One region of the Paenirhizobium cremeum genome, then DNA from elsewhere that is predicted to be linked to it. Evidence: riboswitches for the same ligand, from Rfam matches in the RefSeq annotation. Region 1 holds a riboswitch; each other region holds the start of a gene.
The links. Region 1 has a riboswitch for cobalamin ahead of ACLBKR_RS04145 (ABC transporter ATP-binding protein). Riboswitches for the same ligand answer to the same signal wherever they lie in the genome.
Positions count from the first base shown of each region.

Region 2: another riboswitch for cobalamin. It lies ahead of ACLBKR_RS03205 (CbtB domain-containing protein); the one in region 1 lies ahead of ACLBKR_RS04145 (ABC transporter ATP-binding protein).
Region 3: another riboswitch for cobalamin. It lies ahead of bluB (5,6-dimethylbenzimidazole synthase); the one in region 1 lies ahead of ACLBKR_RS04145 (ABC transporter ATP-binding protein).

Region 1 covers NZ_CP180217.1:845,135-852,521, reverse strand. Annotated here, with positions in the region: gene ACLBKR_RS04165 (DUF2282 domain-containing protein) at 1-132, shown strand, start outside; gene ACLBKR_RS04160 (DUF692 domain-containing protein) at 201-1,055, shown strand; gene ACLBKR_RS04155 (DNA-binding domain-containing protein) at 1,063-1,848, shown strand; gene ACLBKR_RS04150 (DoxX family protein) at 1,833-2,336, shown strand; cobalamin riboswitch at 2,528-2,748, shown strand; gene ACLBKR_RS04145 (ABC transporter ATP-binding protein) at 2,857-3,675, shown strand; gene ACLBKR_RS04140 (ABC transporter substrate-binding protein) at 3,675-4,628, shown strand; gene ACLBKR_RS04135 (FecCD family ABC transporter permease) at 4,628-5,689, shown strand; gene ACLBKR_RS04130 (YcgN family cysteine cluster protein) at 5,714-6,178, opposite strand; gene ACLBKR_RS04125 (PBP1A family penicillin-binding protein) at 6,417-7,387, shown strand, end outside.
Region 2 covers NZ_CP180217.1:675,690-683,076, forward strand. Annotated here, with positions in the region: gene ACLBKR_RS03185 (GNAT family N-acetyltransferase) at 1-109, shown strand, start outside; gene ACLBKR_RS03190 (DJ-1/PfpI family protein) at 152-718, shown strand; gene ACLBKR_RS03195 (hypothetical protein) at 690-1,013, opposite strand; gene ACLBKR_RS03200 (CbtA family protein) at 1,020-1,766, opposite strand; gene ACLBKR_RS03205 (CbtB domain-containing protein) at 1,881-2,057, opposite strand; cobalamin riboswitch at 2,174-2,387, opposite strand; gene ACLBKR_RS03210 (hypothetical protein) at 2,458-2,682, opposite strand; gene ACLBKR_RS03215 (transposase) at 2,797-2,973, shown strand; gene ACLBKR_RS03220 (winged helix-turn-helix transcriptional regulator) at 2,970-3,347, opposite strand; gene ACLBKR_RS03225 (NAD(P)H-dependent oxidoreductase) at 3,434-4,054, shown strand; gene ACLBKR_RS03230 (SDR family oxidoreductase) at 4,151-4,795, shown strand; partial or broken gene ACLBKR_RS03235 (SDR family NAD(P)-dependent oxidoreductase) at 4,918-5,085, shown strand; gene ACLBKR_RS03240 (cytochrome c) at 5,171-6,088, opposite strand; gene ACLBKR_RS03245 (c-type cytochrome) at 6,211-6,654, opposite strand; gene ACLBKR_RS03250 (LysE family translocator) at 6,783-7,387, opposite strand, start outside.
Region 3 covers NZ_CP180217.1:1,934,616-1,942,002, forward strand. Annotated here, with positions in the region: gene ACLBKR_RS09690 (helix-turn-helix domain-containing protein) at 1-109, shown strand, start outside; gene ACLBKR_RS09695 (acyl-homoserine-lactone synthase) at 241-882, shown strand; gene ACLBKR_RS09700 (DUF2865 domain-containing protein) at 1,028-2,056, shown strand; gene bluB (5,6-dimethylbenzimidazole synthase) at 2,185-2,892, opposite strand; cobalamin riboswitch at 2,938-3,140, opposite strand; gene ACLBKR_RS09710 (TolB family protein) at 3,183-4,016, opposite strand; gene ACLBKR_RS09715 (NAD+ synthase) at 4,047-5,726, opposite strand; gene ACLBKR_RS09720 (LTA synthase family protein) at 6,111-7,387, shown strand, end outside.

The sequences.
Region 1 (7,387 bases):
ACCACCTGCGCCGGCACCTCGAAGATCGACTATCAGAAGAATGCCTGGAAGCTGGTGCCGGCCGGCACCTGCACAACCATCAAGACGCCCGATGGCAACGGCTCGCTGATGCAGGGCCCGGCACCGGTCTGACACAGGAAAACCAACGCGGCGCGGGCAAAACCGCGCCGCGGCACCGACGGAAACCCGGAGAACCTGCGATGAAATCTTCCCTGCTGCCCGCCTCAGCCGGCGTCGGCTTCAAGCCCGAGCATTTCGCGGAGATCGATGCGGCACGCCAGCCCGTCGGCTTCTTCGAGGTGCATGCGGAAAACTACATGGGCGCGGGCGGCCCGCCACATGCCAGGCTGGCCCGCATCAGGGCCGACTACGCGCTTTCCATCCACGGTGTCGGTCTGTCGATCGGCGCAATGCAGCCATTGGACAGCGAGCACATCGCCCGGCTGAAAACCCTCTGCGACCGCTACGAACCGGACAGCTTTTCCGAACATCTCGCCTGGTCGAGCCATGGCGAGGTCTTCCTGAACGACCTCTTGCCGCTTCCCTATACCGACGAGACGCTGCGCCAGGTCGTCGAACACATCGACATGGTGCAGGAGCGTCTCGGCCGGCAGATGCTCCTGGAAAATCCGGCGACCTATCTGCTCTTCGAGGAAAGCACGCTTGCCGAAACCGAATTCCTGTCGGAGATCGCCCGGCGCACGGGCTGCGGCCTGCTGCTCGACGTGAACAACGTCTTCGTCGCCTCGACCAATCACAATCTCGACCCTTGCGCCTATCTCGCCGGCTTCCCGCTAGCGCATGTGCGGGAAATCCATCTGAGCGGCCATTCCGAGACTCTGGACGATGCCGGCGCACCGCTGCTCGTCGATTCGCACGACACACCGGTCAAGGACCCGGTCTGGGCGCTCTACGAAACCGTCCTGTCGCGCACCGGCCCGGTCGCCACCCTGATTGAGTGGGATAACGACGTGCCGGAATGGCCGATATTGCTTGCCGAGGCGCAGGCCGCCGAAGCCGTGCTCGGCCGTGCGCGCCGCGGCCATGCCGCGTGAGGCCGCCATGACCGCAACGACACAGGCGCGCTTCGCCGAAGCCCTTGCCGACTGGACAAGTCCCGTTCCCGCCGGGCTGCGCGCATGGACCGGCGCGCGGCCGGAACGGCGCTTTTCCATCTATCGCAACAATGTGCGCGCCGGGCTCACTGCGGCGCTTGCGTCGCGTTTTCCAGCGAGCGAGGCAATCGTCGGACCCGATTTCTTCGCCGCCATGGCCGCGGCATATATCGCCGCGCATCCGCCTCGCTCTCCGCTGCTCATGCACTATGGCGATGGCTTCGCCGATTTCGTCTCGACCTTCGCGCCGGCGGCGGGCCTGCCCTACCTGCCCGACGTCATCCGGCTGGAGATCGCCCGCGGGCACGCCTATCATGCAGCCGATGCCGTGCCGCTGGCGGCGGAAACGCTGGCGCAGGTGCCTGCCGAACGGCTGGCGGATCTCACCTTCACGCCGCATCCGTCCCTCGCCGTCCTGCGCTTCGCCCATCCCGCCGTCACCATCTGGGCGATGAATGCCGGCGAGGCGGAGCTTGCGCCGGTCGACGACTGGGCGGGCGAGGACGCCCTCATCGCGCGTCCGGCGATGACCGTCGAAGTTCATCGTCTGCCGCCCGGCGCCGCCGCCTTCTTCGACGCGCTCGTCCGGGGCCTTTCGCTGGCGGAAGCCGCCGACCTCGCCGTCCGGGAGACGGACGCCTTCAACCTTGCGGCCGCTCTCGCCACACTCCTGGCCAGCGGCGCATTCATCGACATCACGATCAGGGAGGAAAACCCATGCCACATCCGATGACCATGGCCCCGGCGCAGGGCCAGCCGCTCCTGCACAGAGCGCTCTCCGGCATAGCAATGCTCGAACGCATTCCGAACGGCTTCATCGCCCTGGTCGCACGGCTTTCGATTGCCGGCGTCTTCTGGCAGTCGGGCCAGACAAAGCTCGACGGCTGGCGCGTCTCGGAAAATGCGATCTATCTGTTCGAGAACGAATACAGGCTGCCGCTGCTCAGCCCATGGCTTGCCGCCCACATGGCCGCGTTTGCCGAACATCTCTTTCCGGTCCTGCTGGTCTTGGGACTTGCCAGCCGTCTCTCCGCCCTGGCGCTGCTCGGCATGACGCTGGTGATCGAAATCTTCGTCTATCCGGACGCCTGGCCGACCCACGGCACCTGGGCCGCCTGCCTGCTCGTGGTCATCGCCCGCGGGCCGGGCCTCTTTTCCCTCGACCACCTGATCGCACAGCGCCTCGAGCGAAACGGCGCATCCACCGGCCGCACCGCCTGAAATCCGCTGCGATATCCCCGCCCGATCAAGGAAGCACCCGAGGACCACATCAGGGATGCCCCTCCCGACACGGGAGGGGATCGGCGATTGGACGTTGTTTGTCGCTTGTGCTTTTGGCGGAAGGAGGCCCCTTCGCGCCCGAAGCCTTACAAACCTGATATCGGCAGTTGACTTCATGGCCGTTACAAAGTTACATGCCGGTCGTTGAAGGTTCCCCCAACGGCATACGCTTTCAGGGGATTAAAAGGGAACACGGTGCGACGTACCCATCAGGGCGCAAATCCGTGGCTGCCCCCGCAACTGTGAACGGCGAGTTCCTTCGCAACATGCGCCACTGGCCCGAAAGGCTGGGAAGGTGCGAAGGCGCTTTGACCCGTGAGTCAGGAGACCTGCCGTCGACGATCAACGAAACCTGGCCGGGGTGTGCCTGGGGGAATGACGATGGCGATTGTAGATTTCTCTTCCGATCTTTGCCCGACTGATTCTCGCTTGAGCCCCCGTGCGTTCGCGGAGGCTTGCGATGGAGCTTTCACCCTATCTTCACGGAGCTAGTCCCGCCGCGCTCCTCGTGGAGGATCTCGCGTGGGGGCCCTCGCGGCGTGCGCCGATCGTCCGGGATATCGGCTTTTCCGTTTCCGCCGGCGAAATGCTCGCCATCGTCGGCCCGAATGGCGCGGGCAAGTCCAGCCTGCTGCGCTGCCTCTACCGCTTTCATCGGCCGCTTGCGGGGCGTATCTCGCTGGACGGCGCGGATATCTGGCGGATGCCGCTTCGCAATGTCGCCCGGCGCGTGGCGACGGTCCTGCAGGAGCCGGCCGGCGATTTCGGGCTGACGGTCGCCGAGGTGGTCGAACTCGGCCTTGCGCCCCATGCCGGAAAAGCTGACCGCAGGGAGACCCGTCTCGCCATCGGCGCGGCGCTCGACCTCCTGAACCTTGCCGATCTGGCGCACCGGTCCTTCACCTCGCTGTCCGGCGGGGAAAAGCAGCGCGTGCTGATCGCCAAGGCGCTGGTGCAGAAGCCGGACCTTTTGATCCTCGACGAGCCGACCAATCATCTCGACATTCGCCACCAGCTCGAGGTGCTCGCCCTGCTGTCGGCGCTTCCGACGACCGTCATCGTATCGCTGCATGACCTCGCCCTCGCCTCGGCCCATGCCGACCGGGTTCTGGTGCTGCGCGACGGACGACAGGTCGACTGCGGTCCCGCCGCCGGCGTCCTGACGCCCGATGCCATTCGCGAAACCTTTTCCGTGGAAACCGTGATCGACCGCAATCCGGCGACCGGCCGTCCCCGCTTTTCCTTTCATCTCGAAACGCATGTTCAGGGGAGTATCTGATGCGCCTAGCCCTTCTTCTTGCCGCCACCTTCAGCCTTGCCGCCTCCATGGCGGCAGCATCCGGCTTTCCCGTCACGGTCAAAAGCTGCAATCGCGACGTCACCTTCGAGGCGGCGCCGAAGCGCGCGGTCTCGCAGGACATCAACCTGACGGAGATGATGCTGGCGCTCGGCCTCACCGGCAACATGGCGGGCTATTCCGGCATTTCCGGATGGTACAAGATGGACGCCGCGCTGAAGGAGCGCCTCGGCAGCCTGCCGGAACTGGCGCCGCAGCGGCCGACCAAGGAAGTGCTGCTCGCAGCCGACGCCGACTTCCTCTTCGCCGGCTGGAACTACGGCCTCAAGGTCGGGGGAGAGCTCACCCCGGACACGCTCTTACCCCTCGGCATCAAGGTCTATGAACTGACCGAAAGCTGCATCCACATCATGAAGAAGGACAAGTCGTCCATGGACGACATGTACAACGACATCCTCAACATCGGGCGCATCTTCGGCGTCGAGGAAAAGGCGGCCGCGCTGGTCGACGGCTACAAGCGGGAGATTGCGGCGGCGACGGCGACCGTCGCCGGCGCGGGCGAGGCGCCGAAGGTGTTCGTCTACGATTCCGGCGAGGAAAAGCCGTTCACCGCCGGCCGCTTCGCCATGCCGACGGCGCTCATCGAGGCGGCCGGCGGCAGGAACATCATGGAGGATGTCGAAACGAGCTGGACGGAGGTCGGCTGGGAGCCGGTCATCGAGCGCAATCCCGATATCGTGCTGATTGTCGATTACGGCGCGGTCAGCGCAGCGGAGAAGATCGATTTCATGCGCCGGAACCCAGCCTTCAAGGATATTCCGGCGGTGAAGAACAACCGTTTCGTGATCCTGCCCTATGCCCAGGCCACGCCCGGCCCGCGCAATATCGAGGCGGTGAAGGCGCTTGCCACCGCCTTCCATCCGAAGAGCAACTGATGAGTCATCGGAATTTCGTCCGCGGTCCGCGCCACGCACTGATCCACGCCATGCCGCTGCTGATCGCCGGCCTGGCGCTCGCCCTTGGCGGCACCATGCTGTTCGGCGTCAGCGTCGGCTCCACGGGCATTCCGCTCGATGTCGTCTGGAAGGTCGTCGCCAGCCATCTCGGGATCGAGGGAATAGAGGCAAGCTGGTCGGCGGGCCGCGACAACATCGTCTGGGAAGTCAGGGCGCCGCGGGTCATCCTCGGCGCGACGATCGGCGCGAGCCTGGCGCTCGTCGGCGCCGCGCTGCAATCGGTGACGCGCAATACGCTCGCCGATCCGCATCTGCTCGGCATATCCTCAGGGGCGGCCCTCGGCGCCATCGTCGCCATGCTGCATACCGGCATGATCCTCGGGGCGGTGACGGTGCCGCTCTTCGCTTTCGCGGGGGCTCTCGGCAGCACGGCGCTGGTGATCGCCACGGCGCGCTTCACGCATTCCGCCGATGCGGGCCGGCTGATCCTTTCCGGCGTGGCGATCTCCTTCGTGATCTCCTCGCTCGGAAGCCTCGCGATCCTGCTCGGCGATCCCCGCGCCACCCATACCGTGGTCTTCTGGATGCTGGGCGGGCTGGGCCTTGCCCAGTGGTCGCACCTGCCCTACCCGCTGGCGGCCCTTTTCGGATGCGGCCTCTACATCTTCCTCAACGCCCGCAACTTCAACGCCATGACGCTCGGCGACGAGAGTGCGACGACGCTCGGCCTCAACGCCGGCCGCTTCCGGCTGGCGACCTTCGTCGTTTGCGCCCTTTTGACCGGCGCCGCCGTCGCGTTTTCCGGCATCATCTCCTTCGTCGGGCTGATGGTGCCGCATATCGTGCGCGGGGTCGTGGGCGGCGATTACCGGCGGGTGCTGCCTTTGTCGGCGCTCGCCGGGGCGATCCTGCTGGTGGTCGCCGACATCGCCGCGCGCATCATCATTCCGCCCCAGGACATGCCGATCGGCATCATCACCGGCCTTGCCGGCGGCATCTTCTTCATCGGCCTGATGCGCGGCAACCGGTCTGCCGGATAGCGCATCACCCGGCGGCAGCGGCGTTCAGCGGCCGCCCTCTCCCACCCTCAGCGGCCAGTCGACCACGTAGTCCTCGAAGTCCTCGACATCGACGTCCTCTTCGGACACCGTGCGGCCGCGGGCGGAGATGCCCGCCGCATGCACCGTCTCGCGGTCGCCGGAAACGAGATAATGCCACCAGTAGAGATCCTCGCCGTCGCCGATCAGCCGGTAGGCGCAGGTCGGCGGCAGCCAGCCGATCTCGTCCACGCCCTTGACGGTGAGCTGGATGCAGTCCGGCACGGTCGCCTTGCGGTTTTCATAATCCTTGCAACGACAGCTTTCCCCGTCGAGCAGGCGACAGGCAACGGAGGTGAACACCACCTCGCCGGTGTCCCAGTCTTCCAGCTTGTTGAGGCAACAGAGGCCGCAGCCGTCGCACAGCGCTTCCCATTCGGAAAGCGTCATTTCGGCAAGGGTCTTGGTCTTCCAGTAGGGTAGTTCGGTCATTGCCCGTCACCGGGGCGGACTGCGCCCCGCTTTTTTCTTGTTCTTTGCGTACAAATCGACAATCTATCAGCATTCACCGATTTGCCGGCCGGTTCGTCATGCTCTTGGCCCCTGCCGGCGGTCGCGTCAAGGGTCGAACGATCCAGGGGCCGGCTGCGTTTTGCGGGCACCCCCGTATCGGACGGTCCGGATCGACAGTCGCGGACGCCTGTCCGCAGCATTCCTGGGAAGCAATTGCGTGGCCGACAACCTGCCGCCGGAACCGGAAAAGAAGCCGCGCCTCAAGCGCCATATCTTCCTGCGCATCGATAGCTGGATCGATTCCACGCTGTGGAACGCCGGCTTCAAATTCACCGAAGCCTGGGAGGAGATCACCATCTTCTTCCGCCGCTTCCGGGTGCGCGGCCTCAAAAGGCTGTTCTTCGAGGTGCTCGGCGAAGGCATGACGCTCGGCACCGCCGGCTTCGTCGTGCTTCTGGCGCTCGCCCAGCCGGCCTTCGAGGAGACCAAGAAGGACTGGCGCAACCACGACAACTTCGCCGTCACCTTCCTCGACCGCTACGGCAACCAGATCGGCCATCGCGGCATCATCCACGAGAATTCGGTGCCGATCGACGAGTTGCCGGACCATCTCATCAAGGCCGTTCTCGCCACCGAGGACCGCCGCTTCTTCGATCACTTCGGCATCGACTTCCTCGGCCTGATCCGCGCCATGAGCGAAAACGCCAAGGCCGGTTCCGTCGTGCAGGGCGGCTCGACGCTGACCCAGCAGCTCGCCAAGAACCTGTTCCTCACCAATGAACGCTCGATCGAGCGCAAGATCAAGGAAGCCTTCCTGTCGCTGTGGCTCGAGGCCAATCTCAGCAAGAAGGAAATCCTCTCGCTCTATCTCGACCGCGCCTATATGGGCGGCGGCACCTTCGGGGCGGCGGCAGCCTCGCAATTCTATTTCGGCAAGCCGATCACCGAGGTGACGCTCGCCGAAAGCGCCATGCTCGCCGGCCTGTTCAAGGCGCCGGCGAAATACGCGCCGCATGTCAACCTGCCGGCGGCCCGCGCCCGCGCCAACGAGGTGCTGTCCAACATGGTGCAGGGCGGCATCATGACCGAGGGACAGGTGATCGCCGCCCGGCGCAACCCGGCGACCGTGGTCGACCGCGGCCAGGCCGAGGCGCCGGATTTCTTCCTCGACTGGGCCTTCGACGAGGT
Region 2 (7,387 bases), 170 kb from region 1:
TTCCGTCAGCGCCGCCACCGGCAATTTCGCGGCCCATCGCTTCTACGAGCACATGGATTTCGTTCCGCGTCCGGTGACGGGCATGCGCTACATGCAGGCCTTGTCCTGAGCATCGTTCTTAAAACAGAGACGTTTTCCGGAGGAAAACCGAATGCCCCGCATCATTGTTGCCTTGCAGAATGACTTCGCCGATTGGGAACCCGCGCTCCTGATGGCCGCCGCGCGCTACTATCTCGACTGCGAGGTGCTCACAGCCTCGCCGGATGGCAGGCCGGTGACCTCAATGGGTGGTCTGAAGGTGACGCCCGACATGAGCTTTGCCGAAATCGATCCGGCCGGTTCCGATGCGCTCATCATTCCCGGCGGCTATGCCTGGGAGAAGGGGAAGGCCTTCGATTTTTCCGAACTGGCGAAGGGCTTCCATGCGAAGGGCAGGGTTGTCGGCGGTATTTGCGCGGCTGCAAGCGCGCTCGCTGCGACCGGCGTTCTGGACGAGGTTGCCCATACCGGCAATTCGCTTGCCTCGCATAGCAGATATCCCGGCTATCGCGGCGCCGGGCGGTATATCGACCGGCCGCAGGCCGTCTCCGACGGCGGTATCGTGACGGCGCCCGGCAATTCTCCGGTGACCTTTACCGCGGAAGTGCTGAAGGCGCTCGGGCTCTGGGTGCCTGAGGCCGAGAGCGAAATCACGGCATTTTCCGCTGAACATCGCTGACGTCGGGAATATCCGAGACCGCCTCCAGCGCACGGCGAATGTCGCGGCTGGTGAGGCTGAAGGTGTTGCCTGCGGGTTTCCCGCGTTTCAGCTTGCGGTCGGCGGCCAGGAGAAAGGCCGGATGATGCCGGCCGAACCAGTCCATGCAGTCCCGAGGCAAGGGTGAGGTCTTCCCGGTCAGGCTGCGGAAGGCGAGACGGTGCACGAAACCGCGGCAGGCAGAGCCTTCATGCAGAAAGACCAGCGCATCGATATCGATGCGCCAGTCGAATTCGGGGCAGGGACCGCCTGCCATATCGGGTCAGGCTTCGAAGCGGCGGCGGAAGTGACCGCTCAAGGCGCCGAGCAACGACCAGAACAGGAGACTGGTCAGCGTTGCCACCACGACGAAACGATGCGACATCGCTTCCGGCGCAAGCGCCTGCTCGCCTTCCGGCGGCACGGGTGCGCCGATGACATGCGGCAGCGCGATCAGCACGATCGCCAGAGCCGCGGCCCATGGCCTGCGCTGGAAGAACAAGAGGGCAAGGCCGGCCGCCGTCGATGCCGCGGTGCCGATCCACCAGACTTGACGCTCGAAGAGCGGTGCGGCCGGTGTGCCCGGAAGCTCCGGATGAAGGCCGAAACCCGGCGCCAGCATGAACGCGACGAAGCCGCAAAGACCCCAGATCAGGCCGCGCCGCCAGTCGCTTTCCGTGCCGGAAATCTGCATCAGGCCGTTCAGAACCAGGGCGAAGCCGATGGCCGTCAGCACATTGGCGACGAAGGTGTAGGCATTGCGCTCGAAGCCGTCGGCGGGTGCCCAGGCATCCGCGTCGTGATGATGGTCGTCCGCCTGCGTGGCCGCGGCTGCGGTGTTGCCGTGGTCATGGCCTTCCTCGGCCGCGCCGGCGGCGTGGCTGTGACCGTCTGCGGCGCCGCCGGTCTCGAAGACCTCTGCGGCCAGGATAAGCGGGGTCGTACCGAGAAACTGCGCAAGCGTCACGGCGGTCCCGACGATCAGCCCGACCAGCACCGAAGTGAAGACGAGCGAACGAAAAACTGACATGGAATCCCCCTCAAGGCATGTCGCGCAAAAGCGCGTCGCGGTTTTGCGGCGGTGACATGCGATAAAACAAAGACTGAAAGCGCGTGGAGCGAACCTAAAAGATCGCGATGCGGCTCAGTGGCAGGGGAAGGCGTTGGCGTGACGGGCATCATGCGCGGCATTGTGCACCACCTCCATCGGCGAGAAGCCGACGAAACCGACGATGAAGAGGCCGAAGAAGACGCTGAGAAGTGCCGGCGCGAAGCGGCTGACGCTGGACGAAGCGGATGAAGTGATGGTGGTCGCGGACATGTTTCCCTCCGAACGATGACGATGATGCCCGACGATCGAAGGGTGGAAAACGGGGCGAGGGTCGGTCGGAAAGATTGTCCGGAGACCATGCCCTGTCTTCCGGACACCCCGTCCGGCAGGCGACAACAGGCGATGGCAGGTCTCCTGGCTTGCGGGTCATGACCCCTGAACTGCCTTCCCGGATTGCTCCAGTGGCCTTGTCGTTCAGGCGTTCGCCGCTCACAGTTGCGGGGGCAGCCACGAATCGAGCCCCGTCAGGGTCGTCCCTATCGTGTTCCCTATTAATCCCCGAAGCGCCGCTTCTGGGGAACCATCGCCGCCAGTATCGGGGGCATGGGCTGCCGTGTCAATCGCGAGGCATGTTTCGCCCGTGAAAAAGGGTGGGACGGTCCCGTCGTCGTCAGTGCCGGAGCGGCGGATTCTCCGACCACTTCTGCAGCGTCGTCTTGATGAGGATGAGCGCCGCCCGATGGGCGTCGTCACGCTCCCGCGGATCGACGATCGCCGAGAGTCGCTTTTCGAATGCGGTCACGGTCTCGTTGACCCAGCGATGCAGGGCCGGATCGGGATAGCTGTCGAGCAGCGAGCGCAAAGCGCTTTCCATCCGCCGTCTTTCGATGCTCATGTTGCCTCCGATCATGTGACGCGGGTCACTCTGTCCGGCGAGGCTTGCGCGATGCTGGAGTTCGCGGTGGCATGGGCCCGCTGGTTTGTGCCCGGTCGCTCGAGCCGATGCGCAATGATCGAGTATGATCGGGCGCTCTACAGGCAGCGCAACCGCATCGAGCGCATGTTTGGTCGTCTCAAGATCGACCGGGCCATTGCCACCCGCAATGACCGGCTGGCCAACGGCTTCCTCGGCCGGTCCATCTCGCCACCGCCGGATACCGGCTCAAATGTGTCCCTCGCGCCTTAGCTTGCATCGTATCGGACACGAGCGTCCCGGATGTTCTCCAGATTGCTGCTCGCCCACCTTACGAGAGCCATCACCGGTGCAAGAAGCGTTCGTCCGACCTCTGTCAATTCATAGTCCACGCGCGGTGGGATAGTGGGAAACAATGTCCGCTTCACCAAGCCGTCACGTTCCAGTCCGCGCAAGTTGATCGTCAGCATGCGTTGCGAGATGCCGTCGATCCGACGCCGCAATTCATTGAACCGGACCGGTCCATCCTTGAGCGTTGCGATGATGTAAAGCGTCCACTTGTCGCCCACGAGATCGAGGATTTCTCGAACCATCCGACAGTCGTCACCTTGGGTGGGGGCAGGAAAATCAGTGATACTGAGTGTCATCGGAGTGCCTTCTTGCGCGAGCCTTAGTGGTCATCTTAATAGTGTTGGTAACAAGAATTTACCACCCTGTCCCCATCGGAGCAACCATGGCCAACATCCTCCTCGTTATCTCGAGCCCTCGTAGCCCCGAGAGCCTGTCCACCCGCTTCGCGGCTGAGATCGCCGAAGGCTTGAAGGTTCGCCTGGGCGGCACCCTTTTCACTCGCGATCTCGCGGCCAACCCACTGCCGCATATCGCGCAGGCCTATATTCAGGGCCGCGTCGCGGCCCCCGAGGCGCGCACGCCCGCGCAGGTTAAGGCGGTCGACCTTGCCCAAGAGCTCGTCGACGAGGTGAAGGTCGCTGACGTGATCGTCCTGGGTTCGGGCATGATTAATTTCGGTCTGTCGTCGCAGTTGAAGGCCTGGTTCGATCACGTCACTTGGCCGCGCGTGACCTTTGGTTATAACGAAGCCGGCAGGCCGCAGGGATTGCTGACCGGCAAGAAGGTCTATGTCGTCACGGCCGCAGGCGGCGTCTTCTCTGAAGGCGACTGGGCCCCCTTTGATTTCCAGACCGACTATCTGCGCCACCTCCTGGGCTTCATCGGTCTGACCGAAATCGAAATCGTCCGTGTGGAAGGCACTGTCTTCGGGCCCGAGGCGGCCAAGGCCGCCATCGCCGCCACCGAAGCCCAGGTTCGCGAGGTCTTGGAAAAGGCCGCCTGACGGTGGGTCGGACGACTGCTCAGGCTGTCAGCGCAAACATGCATGTCTACAGCCAGAGCAGTTGGCCCTCAGGTCAAAAAACACGAGGAAGATGAGATGAAGATTGCTCTCTTTGGAGGGACCGGACCAACCGGAAGACACATTATCGAAGAGGCGCTCCGGCAAGGATATGAGCTGTCCGTCTACACGCGGGACGCCGGAAAGCTCGCGGCCTTCGATGGCAAGATCGAAGTCGTCGTCGGCGACCTCAACAATCGCGAAGCGATCAAGGCATGCGTGACGGGCGCAGATGCAGTCATCAGCGCGCTCGGCCCCAACAGTCTGAAATCGCGTGACAAGCGGCCGATCATGCGCGGCGTTGGCACGATCATCTCTGTCATGGAAGAGCTGAACGTCCGTCGCCTCATTCAAATCTCGACCGCCGCCTATCGTGATCCGAAGGACGGTTTCGACGTCAGGTCGCAAGCATTCGTCATGCTGTTCAAGCTGATCGTTCGCAACGCCTATGACGACATCAAGGCGACCGCTGAACTGGTGAGCAACTCACGTCTCGATTGGACGCTGGTTCGGATTCCCAACCTCAAGGACGGGTCCGCAACAGGCAAAGTGGACGTCGGCTGGTACGGCAAGACGAAGCTCGGCATGAAGCTGTCCCGCGGGAACCTTGCGAAATTCCTGGTCGATCAGGTCACGGCCGGAGAGTTCGTGCGCGCTGCGCCGGGGATAGCCGACCGAGGCTGACGGCAGATAGCTCATCAGGCTTGTTTGACGGACACGCGCGTTGCGACTGCCGCCGGCGCAGCACTCGATCCGGCATGGCGCCCGTAACTTCCCAAACCCGCATCGAGAGAGAGGATAAATCTATGCCATCCGAGGGATTTACGACGGCCGATGTGCCGGACCAGTCAGGCAAGTGCTTCATCGTCACGGGAGCCAGTACGGGCATAGGTTTCGAAGTGGCGAGCGCGCTGGCGGCGCGACGTGCACGAGTGCTGCTCGCGTGCCGTGACGAAGCGAAGGCGAGAGCCGCGACACATTTCAAAGCAGGCCCATGCTCGATCAAATCCGTCCGCACGGCCTGGTCAATGCTTGCAGTGTCTGCGTGCTAGACGGGGCTCACTTCACCGCCGGTATCGCCTTCAGGTAGGTCGCGATCGCCTCGCGGTCGTCAGCCGAAATCTCGGTCATGTTCTTCTGCACCTCGACCATGGAGCCGCCGACGCTGTCGAAGTCAGGCGTGAAGCCGGTTTCCAGATAGCCGACGATGTCGCCCTCCGACCATGTGGCGATGCTTGGCGAGCCGGGGGTGATGTTGGGGATCTTGCCTTCGCCTTCCGGGTTCGGGCCGCCGGCCAGCCAAGCGCCGGCCTTGAAGCCGCCGAGAGCGTCGCGTGGCGTATGGCACTCGCCGCAATGGCCGGGCCCCTCGACCAGATACTGGCCGCGCCTCAGCCTGTCGTCGGGACCGGCAAAGGTGACCCGCGGCGCATCGCTGAAATAGAGGAATTTCCAGCCGCCCAGCACGAGGCGGACGTTGAACGGGAAAGGCAGCTCATGCGCCGGCGCGACCGCTTCGCTGGCCGGCAGGGTCTTCAGGAAGCCGAAGAGGTCGTTGACGTCCTTCGGCGTCATGCGGGCGTAGGAACCATAGGGAAAGGACGGGTAGAGATGCTCGCCGTTTCGGCCGACGCCGCGCGTCATCGCATCGCCGAATTCGGCGAGCGTCCAGCCGCCGATGCCCGCGGTGGCGCTGCTGGAGATATTGGGCGCGTGGAAGGTGCCGAACGGGCTCTTCAGCGGCGCGCCGCCGGAAAGAACGAGCCGCGCATCCCCTTCCGCCCCGGGTGCCGCGTGACAGCTCGTGCAGCCGCCGGCGAAGAAGATCTCGCGCCCGTTGGCAAGGTCCGGCTCGCCGAGATTGGTCCACCGCGCAGGGTCCTGCCGCTTGGGCGCGGTGATGTAGACGAAGGCGGCGGCTCCCGCCGCGCCGAGCGCAATCAGGATGCCCAGTCCCTTCAGCCATTTCGATGCCATAGCACCCTCCGCATTTCGCGGCCCGCCGTTGGTGGCGCGCCTGTCATGAATTGTCTCGAAAGGCGGGCAGAGGGCGCCGGCCCGCTGGCGCGGGGCCCGGACGCCGCCAACCCGCCAGACGCTTATTTCTTCAGGCGGTAGGTCTGATGACAGTCGCCGCAGGTGCCGCCAACGGCCTTCATCACGGCGCCCACTCCGGCCTGGTCGGTCGGCATGGCGGCGAGCTGGGCGTCGGCCGCCGTTGCGAGCGCTGCCGACTTGGCCTTGAAGTCATCCATGTTTTCCCAGATCTTCGGGCTGGCTTCGGTGTCGAGGCCGACTTCCGAACCGGCGGGGAAATGGTCGGGGAACGCCTTGGCCACTTCCGACATGGTGGTGAGCGAAGCCTTCACGACCTCCGCGTCGAACGGCTTTTCACCCTTGGCGATGGCGCCGATGGCGCCCATTGCGCCGCCGACCTTCTTCATCATCTCCTGCCGTACGACCTGCGGTTCGTCGGCGGCGATCGCAGCGCTCATTCCGAGCCCGGCGACGACGGCGGCGGCCATGACAAGTTTCAGCTTCATCGATTTCTCCATTGATATCGGGGCCGGACGCGCCGGCGGTTCTGGGGCGGGCGGATGATTGCAAAATTCGCAAGGCGGAATGAAGTCACATTCCGGTGATTCCGGGAAATATGTCAAAGATTTGATTTTTATCCAGAAATATCCCCGGAAACCTGTCGGTCCGACATCAGGCCGTGGGCCAGCGTGAATGCGGCGGCAACGATCAGCAAGGCTCCGGCGGCGCGTCCGATCCAGATCGTCATCGCCGGCTGTCCGGCCAGGGCGTGGCGGGCACGGTCGCCCGCCAGCGCCACCGCGCCGTAGACCAGGCCCTGCACCGCCATCGTCATCAGCCCCAGCACGAGCCCCTGCGCAAGGATCGGCCCATAGGTGGGTTTCAGGAATTGCGGATAGACGGCGATGACGAAGAGATAGGCCTTCGGGTTGAGCAGGCAGGTCGTCATCGCCCGCCGGAAGGTGGCGGCGAGCGTCGACCGCCCCGTTCCGTCGACCGTGCCGATGGTGATCGCGCTCTTTGCCAGAGAAAGGCCGATCCACATCATGTAGAGCGCGCCGGCGACGACGAGGGGCAGGAAGAGGCGCGGCGCATAGGCGACGAGAATGCCGGTGCCGAGCGTGCCGTAGAGCGTATGCACCGCGCCGCCCGTCATCATGCCGGCGGTCGCCGTGAGGCCCGCCTTGCGCCCTCCGGCGAGCGAACTTGCCAGAACGAAGATCATATCCATGCCCGGCA
Region 3 (7,387 bases), 1.1 Mb from region 1:
GCGGTTCTTCATGTCCAATGCCCGAAGAAAACTGAACGTCGCCACCAATACCCAGGCCGTGGCGGAAGCCGTCTGGCGCGGGCTGATTACCGGCTCGAAGGACAGCTAGCGTCCCATAGCCCGTAGTCAGGGGCCGCAATAATAATCAAGAATTGCATAATTTTGCACTGTCACTACCGACAGTTTAAATTCCTAGGCGGTACGGCATTTTTTCCTCTCCAACTATGGAAGGAAAGCGCCATGATTAGGATTATTACCGCCGCAAACCGCGAAAGCCATTCGGCCGAGATCGCCGAGATGCACACCCTGCGCAAGCGGGTCTTCCACGATCTGCTGAAATGGGACGTCTCTGTGAAGGGCGACTGGGAGATCGACCACTATGACGACGCCAACCCGGTCTACGTTCTCTCCTATTCGCCCGAGGGCCGCCTGCGCGGCTCGCTGCGGCTGCTGCCCACCCTCGGCCCCAATATGCTGGACGACACCTTTCCCATTCTTCTGGGCGGGGAACCCGAGATCCGCAGCGCCTCGGTCTGGGAATCCAGCCGTTTCTGCATCGAGCCGGAAATTTCCCAGGACCGAGCATCCAACCAGGTGACGGTGGCCGCCGCCGAACTGATGTGCGGGGTGGGCGAACTTTGCCTTGCTTCCAGCATCTCGCACATCGTCACGGTCACGGACGTCTTCCTCGAACGCATGTTCCGGCGCATGGGATGCCCGGGCGAACGCATCGGCGAGCCACAGAGGATCGGTTCGGTCTTCGCCGTTGCGGTCGGATGGGAAATCGATACGGAGATGCTGGCTGGCATGAAGGCCATCGCCGCCATCGACGGTCGCGTTCTTGAGGAAGCCTATGCGCTCGACCGCGCGCGTGCGGCCTGACGCACGGCCCGGGCGCAGATACAAGGCCCGTTAACACAAATAAGTGTTCCCGGTTGGCACTTCGTCACTCGCTAATTATGGTCAGATTACCTATAGGCTCATCGGATATGAGCCGAAGTGGAACAGAGCTGACCGGGGACACGATTTGCAGCGCGGCAAGAAACGATTTCTGCTGGCATTCGCCGCCTTTCTGGCCTGTCAGCCGCTTGCCACCCAGGCCTCGGACGTCTGCGAGAGACTGCGGGAAGGACTCGCCTCGGGCAGCCGGATCATCGCCAACAGCAGCGAATTCCGCCGTTATTCCAGTGCGATAGCCCGACAGAATATCGAGATCCGCAAGACCCGGCAGGACATGCGCCGCCTGCACTGCGACACCTCGGCGATCGTGGTCATCCGCTCCGACGGCGGCAATGACTGCTCGGACCTGTCAACGGCCCTTGCCAGGATGGAAGAGAACAAGCGCGATCTCGCCGGCAAGCTGGAAGCTCTGCGCAACAGCGGCCCCGACGAGGCAACCAGGGCACGCATTCTTGCCGCCCTTGATGCGAACGGCTGCAACGAAGAACCGCAGGAGCGTGCGGAACCTACGTCGTCAGACGGAACGGATGACCGGATGGCCGCCGCGCTTGAGAGCGCCACCGGCATGGGAAACCTCCGCACGCTCTGCGTCCGCACCTGCGACGGCGGTTTCTTCCCGATTTCGTCCAACACCTCCCCGATGAACTTCCGACGGGACGCCGATACCTGCCAGCAGATGTGTCCGGGGGTGGAAACGGAGCTCTACTATCATTCGATGCTTTCAGGTGAGAGTTCCGACATGGTCTCGGCCGAAACAGGCAAACCCTATCGGGAATTGCCGACCGCGTTTTCCTATCTGAACCGCCCGAGCGGCGAAAAGGCGGCCTGCGGCTGCAATCTCTCGGCCTATTACGAAAAGATGCGGGCAAACGGAGCCGCAGGGACCATTCCGGACGACAATTCGTCGATCATCGAGATAAAGCCTCGGGACCCTGTAACCGCCCCCTCGCAACAGGCGTCCTCGGCACCGGCCGAACGCCCCTATGATCCGGAAAACAGCAGGATCCGCCGCGTCGGCCCCGCCTTCCTTGCCCCCGACCAGGGCAAGATCGACCTGAGGCATCCGGCAGCGCCGGGACCGCAGCCGCAGCAATAGAGCGATGCCGCCAAGAGCGGCACTTGCCCTTCTTCCGGAACAGCTTGAAAACAAACGGATAAGATATTGAGGTGACTCCGTTTTCGCTGGAAACGCACCAGCAAGTCGCCCGTTGCACGACGACCGCGTCAGCCGCTCGCGGCGCCGTCGCGGCGAGCGCCCCATTCCTCCTCGAACACCAACTCTTCCAGCGGAATCCTCTGCCTCCAGCCTCTCACCGCCAATTCAGGCTGATCGAACAGCCTGTCGACATAACCGAGACAGAACCAACCGATGACCTCGACATGATCGGGGATCGAGAGGATGGATTTGAGGTCGGCCTGATGGAAGATGCTGACCCAGCCGACACCGACGCCTTCGGCGCGGGCCGCAAGCCAAAGGTTCTGAACGGCACAGACCGTCGAATAGCTGTCCATCTGCGGGTTGTGTGTCCGCCCCAGGATAACCGGGCCGCCCCGGGTCGGATCACAGGTCACGCAGATGCCGACCGGCGCCTTGCGAATACCTTCGAGCTTCAGCGCCTGATAGGTCTCGCGCTGTTTTCCGGAAAACATCGCCGCCGCCTCGCCATTGGCCCGGCAAAATGCCTGCCAGACGGCTTCCCGCCGGGCCGCATCACGCACCACCAGGAAATTCCAGGGCTGCATGAAACCGACCGAGGGCGCGTCATGCGCCGCCTGCAGCAGGCGCCAGACAAGTTCGTCCGGCAAGGGCTCCGGCAGGAACTGGTCGCGTACGTCGCGGCGGCTGCGAATGGCACGATATACAGCCTCCCGCTCCTCGGCGGAAAAGGCGCCTGCCGTTACGAGATGATCGTTCGGTTCGTCGTTGCGCATCGTCATATCCCCAACAATGCCTGCAACCGCCTGCCGTCCACGCAGGGCGAGTCTATCCCGCCAGGCCGGTCTTCTGACTGGGCTTCATCTGCTCCGCGCGACCTTCCCGGCCTTTCGGCCAGTGGTCCGGACCCGAAGGGGTCCAGCGGCTGAGCATCCACCTCACAGCGTTGGGCACGTGCCGGAATTCCACCGGCTTCCCGATTCTCCCGCGGCAGTCCGCGGGCACCTGACACAAACGGTTCTACAGCAAGCAGGCAGCCATGCAAGCAGTCGTTTGCGACACGGTTTCAGGCGGTTGCGGGAAAGTAGCGGACATAGGCGAACTCGTCTCCGTCGGGCGACCAGTTCGGCACATTGATCGTACCCTGACCGCCGAAGAGCTCGAACAGCGTCTCAAGGTTGCCGCCATCCATGTCCATCAGGCGAAGGCGGACGGAAAGATCGCGCGGATGATCGAAGACATCGGGATCGTAGGAGAGCAGCACGACCTTGTCCCCCTTCGGCGAGGGATGCGGAAACCAGTTGCCGAAATTGTCGTCGGTCAACTGCTGCAGGTCACGCCCGTCCGGACTGACCCGCCAGATCTGCATCAGGCCCGTGCGGCTGGAGTTGAAATAGATCCACGCCCCGTCGGCAGACCAGTCGGGACCGTCATTACGCCCTTCGCCGAAGGTCAGACGCCTCTCCTCGCCGCCTTCGATCGAGATAGTGTAGATGTCGAAGATCTGGTCGCGGATGCCGCAATAGCTGACGAAACGCCCATCCGGCGACCATCCGTGCCAGTAGGACGGCAGGTTCTCCGTCACCTGCACCGGCGTCCCGCCTCCGGCCGGCAGTATGTACATGCACGTTTTGCCATGTTCGACCTTGTCGCACAGCATGATGAAACGGCCGTCCGGCGAAATGCCGTGATCGTTGTTGCAGCGGGTCGCGAAGCCGGTATCGATCTGCCGCGGCTCCTCGCTGCCGTCGGGCGGCAGTCGATAGAGCAGGCCGTCGCTGTTGATGAGCAGATAGCTGCCGTCGGGCGACCAGTTCGGGGCCTCGATGAGCCGATCCGTCTGCCAGACGATGCGATGGCGGCGCGTTCGGATATTGAAGATCTCGAGCGAGCTTCGCATGTCCCCTCCAGCCAGGCCGCCGACGTGCCGTCAGCGGTCCCGGAAACGGTTGGTGATCGGATAGCGCCGGTCGCGGCCGAAGTTCTTCTTGGTGATCTTCACGCCGGGGGCCGACTGTCGCCGCTTGTATTCGGCGAGATAGAGCAGATGCTCCACCCGGTGCACCGTCGCGACGTCATGGCCGCGGGCCACGATATCCTCGACCCCCATCTCCTTTTCGACGAGGCATTCGAGAATGTCGTCCAGCACCGGATAAGGCGGCAGCGAATCCTGGTCTGTCTGGTTCGGCCGAAGCTCCGCAGACGGCGCCTTGGACAGGATATTGGCAGGAATGACCTCTCCCGACGGTCCAAGCCCGCCCGGCGGCACATGGGCGTTGCGCCAGCCGGAAAGAGCGTAGACCTGCATCTTGTAGAGGTCCTTGATCGGATTGAACCCGCCGTTCATGTCGCCGTAAAGCGTGGCATAGCCGACCGACATCTCCGACTTGTTGCCTGTGGTCACCACCATCGAACCGAACTTGTTGGAGATCGCCATCAGGATCGTGCCGCGGGCACGGCTCTGTAGGTTTTCCTCGGTGATACCACTGTCCGTTCCCTCGAACATGTCCGACAGCGCAGACAGGAAACCTTCGACGGGTTCTGCGATCGGCACGATGTCATAGTGGCAGCCGAGCGCCTTTGCGCAGGCCTCCGCATCCGTGAACGATTCCTGCGAGGTATAACGATAAGGCAGCATCACCGTGCGCACCCTCTCCTCGCCCAGCGCATCGACCGCGATTGCCGCACAGAGCGCCGAGTCGATACCGCCGGAAAGGCCGAGCACGACGCTCTTGAAGCCGTTCTTGTTGACGTAGTCGCGGAAGCCCAGCATGCAGGCGCGATAGTCTGCCTCTTCCTTCTCCGGAATATGCGACATCGGCCCGTCGCTGCAGCGCCAGCCATCGGCAGACCGCTTCCAGGTGGTGACGGTCAAGGTCGGTTCGAACTGGCTCATCTGGAAAGCCAGGGACTTGTCGGCGTTAAAGGCGAAGCTCGCACCGTCGAAGACCAGTTCGTCCTGCCCGCCGACCTGGTTGGCGAAGATCAGCGGCAGTCCGCTTTCGATCACCTGACGCAGCGCTACCTGATGGCGCACGTCCACCTTGCCGCGATAATAGGGGGAACCATTGGGCACCAGCAGGATCTCAGCCCCCGTCTCCGCCAGCGTCTCGCAGATGCCAAGATCGTTCCAGATCTCCTCGCAGATCGGGATTCCAAGCCGCACCCCGCGGAAATTCACCGGCCCCGGCATATCGCCCTCGACGAAAACCCGCTTCTCGTCGAACTCGCCGTAGTTGGGCAGGTCGATCTTGTCGCGAAGACCGAGAATCCTGCCGCCGTCGAGAACTGCCGCCGAATTATGCCGGCCCTTCTCCCCCTGTCGCGGAAAACCGACGATCACGCCCGGCCCGCCATCCGCAGTATCGGCGGCAAGCTGCTCTACGGCATGCAGGCACGCCTTGAGAAAGGCTGGCTTAAGCACGAGGTCTTCCGGCGGATAACCGGAAATGAACAACTCGGTCAGCAACAGGAGGTCGGCTCCTTGCGCGGCCGCCTCGGCACGGGCCTCCCGCGCCTTTGCCAGATTGCCGGCGACATCGCCGACCGTCGGATCGAGTTGGGCAATCGCAATGCGCAGGATGTCGGGTCGAATGGTTGTATCGCTCATGCGGCAGGTGTAGCGCGTGACGGTGACAATCGCAATGCGGCCGTCAATCCGGAACGCCGATCTTGGGAATGGATCGGCGCCAAACGCATCCTGTGGGAACAAACCGCCTGAACGGTCAGTTCATCTGGCATTCATGACGGTTATGTGACAGCTATGTGAAGTTTGGATAACGTGACGTAATAGCTGGAGAGCAAAGTGGTCGAGATTGGCTCAGAGCCGGCGGTTTCGCCAAAGACCGCCAGGAATGGCGCTGCTGTTCAGGTGGGCAGGCAGCAGGTTGCAAGCGCTCTCTTGCCGGTCGCGAATTCGCTGCTGCTGGCCATCCTCACGATCATCTGCAGCGAATGGCTTGCCCGGGGTAACCTGGTCGATATTCCCGACTACATGCTTTCGCCGGCCCGGCCCGGTCTCGTGGCAGCAGGCGTGATCTTTGTGCTGCTGCTCGCAGGCGACGCGCTGTTCGGCCGTGCCTATCAATCGGCGCTGGTGGTCATTCCGCTGGCGCTGCTTCCGGCCTTCTTCTCCGGGCAGAAGCAGCTTTTTCTCTCCGATCCGCTCTATCCGAGCGATCTGCTTTTCGGTCGCCAGATCGCCGAACTCCTGCCGGTCATGGTGGCGGCGAAGCCGGTCGTGGCCGCCGGCATATTGGCCGCCACGCTCGCGGCGCTCAGTGCTCTCGTCTATCTGTTCGCCGTGAGCTGGCAACGCTTTCCGCGCCTCTCCGGCCTTTCCAAGCTGACGCGCCTGATCCTCACCCTGCCCTTGATCGGTGCCTTTCTGTCCCTGATGGATGCAACCTCCTACTCCTATCTGCGCGACCGGCTCAACATCGTCCCCATGATGTGGGACCAGCAGGAAAACTATCGCCATAACGGCTTCCTGCTCGCCTTCGCCTTCAACGTGCCAATGGCCAATGTCTCGGCGCCCGAGGGCTATAACGGCGACGCAATAGCGGACATTCCAGCCGACCGGGTGCCTGCAAGCTTCTTCTCAGGTCGCAACGCCGACGTCATCATGGTGATGAGCGAGTCGCTCTGGGATCCGACGCGCCTCTCGAATGTGGGCTTCTGGCCCGACCCGATGCCGACCATCCGCGCCAACCAGTCGGGCAACGTCTTTTCGCCGGAATTCGGCGGCATGACCGCCAATGTCGAATTCGAGGCGCTTACCGGTTTCTCGAACGCTTTCCTTCCCTATGGAAGCATTCCATACCAGCAATACATACGCCGCCCGCTGCCCTCGCTCGCCACCTTCTTCGAATCCAAGGGCTATACCAGCAAGGCATTCCATCCTTTCCAGAGCTGGTTCTGGAACCGCTCGAACGTCTATTCCGCACTTGGCTTCGAAAGCTTCGATTCCGAGGAAACCATGCCCGCAATGGAAAAGCGCGGCATCTTTGCCTCCGATGAAGCGTTGACCCGCGAGATCATGCGCGTCGGCGACGAGACCGGTCGGCCCTTTTTCTTCTTCGCCGTCACCCTGCAGGGACATGGGCCGTACGAAGCCAACCGCTATGTGAAGAACACCGTTGAACTGGATGAAGCGGTGCTTTCCTCGGAAAGCCGCGCAACGCTCGCGACCTATGCCCAGGGCGTGCGTGAAGCGGACAAGAGCCTCAAAACCCTGATGGAATGGGCGAAGAAGCGCCGTCGCGAGACCAT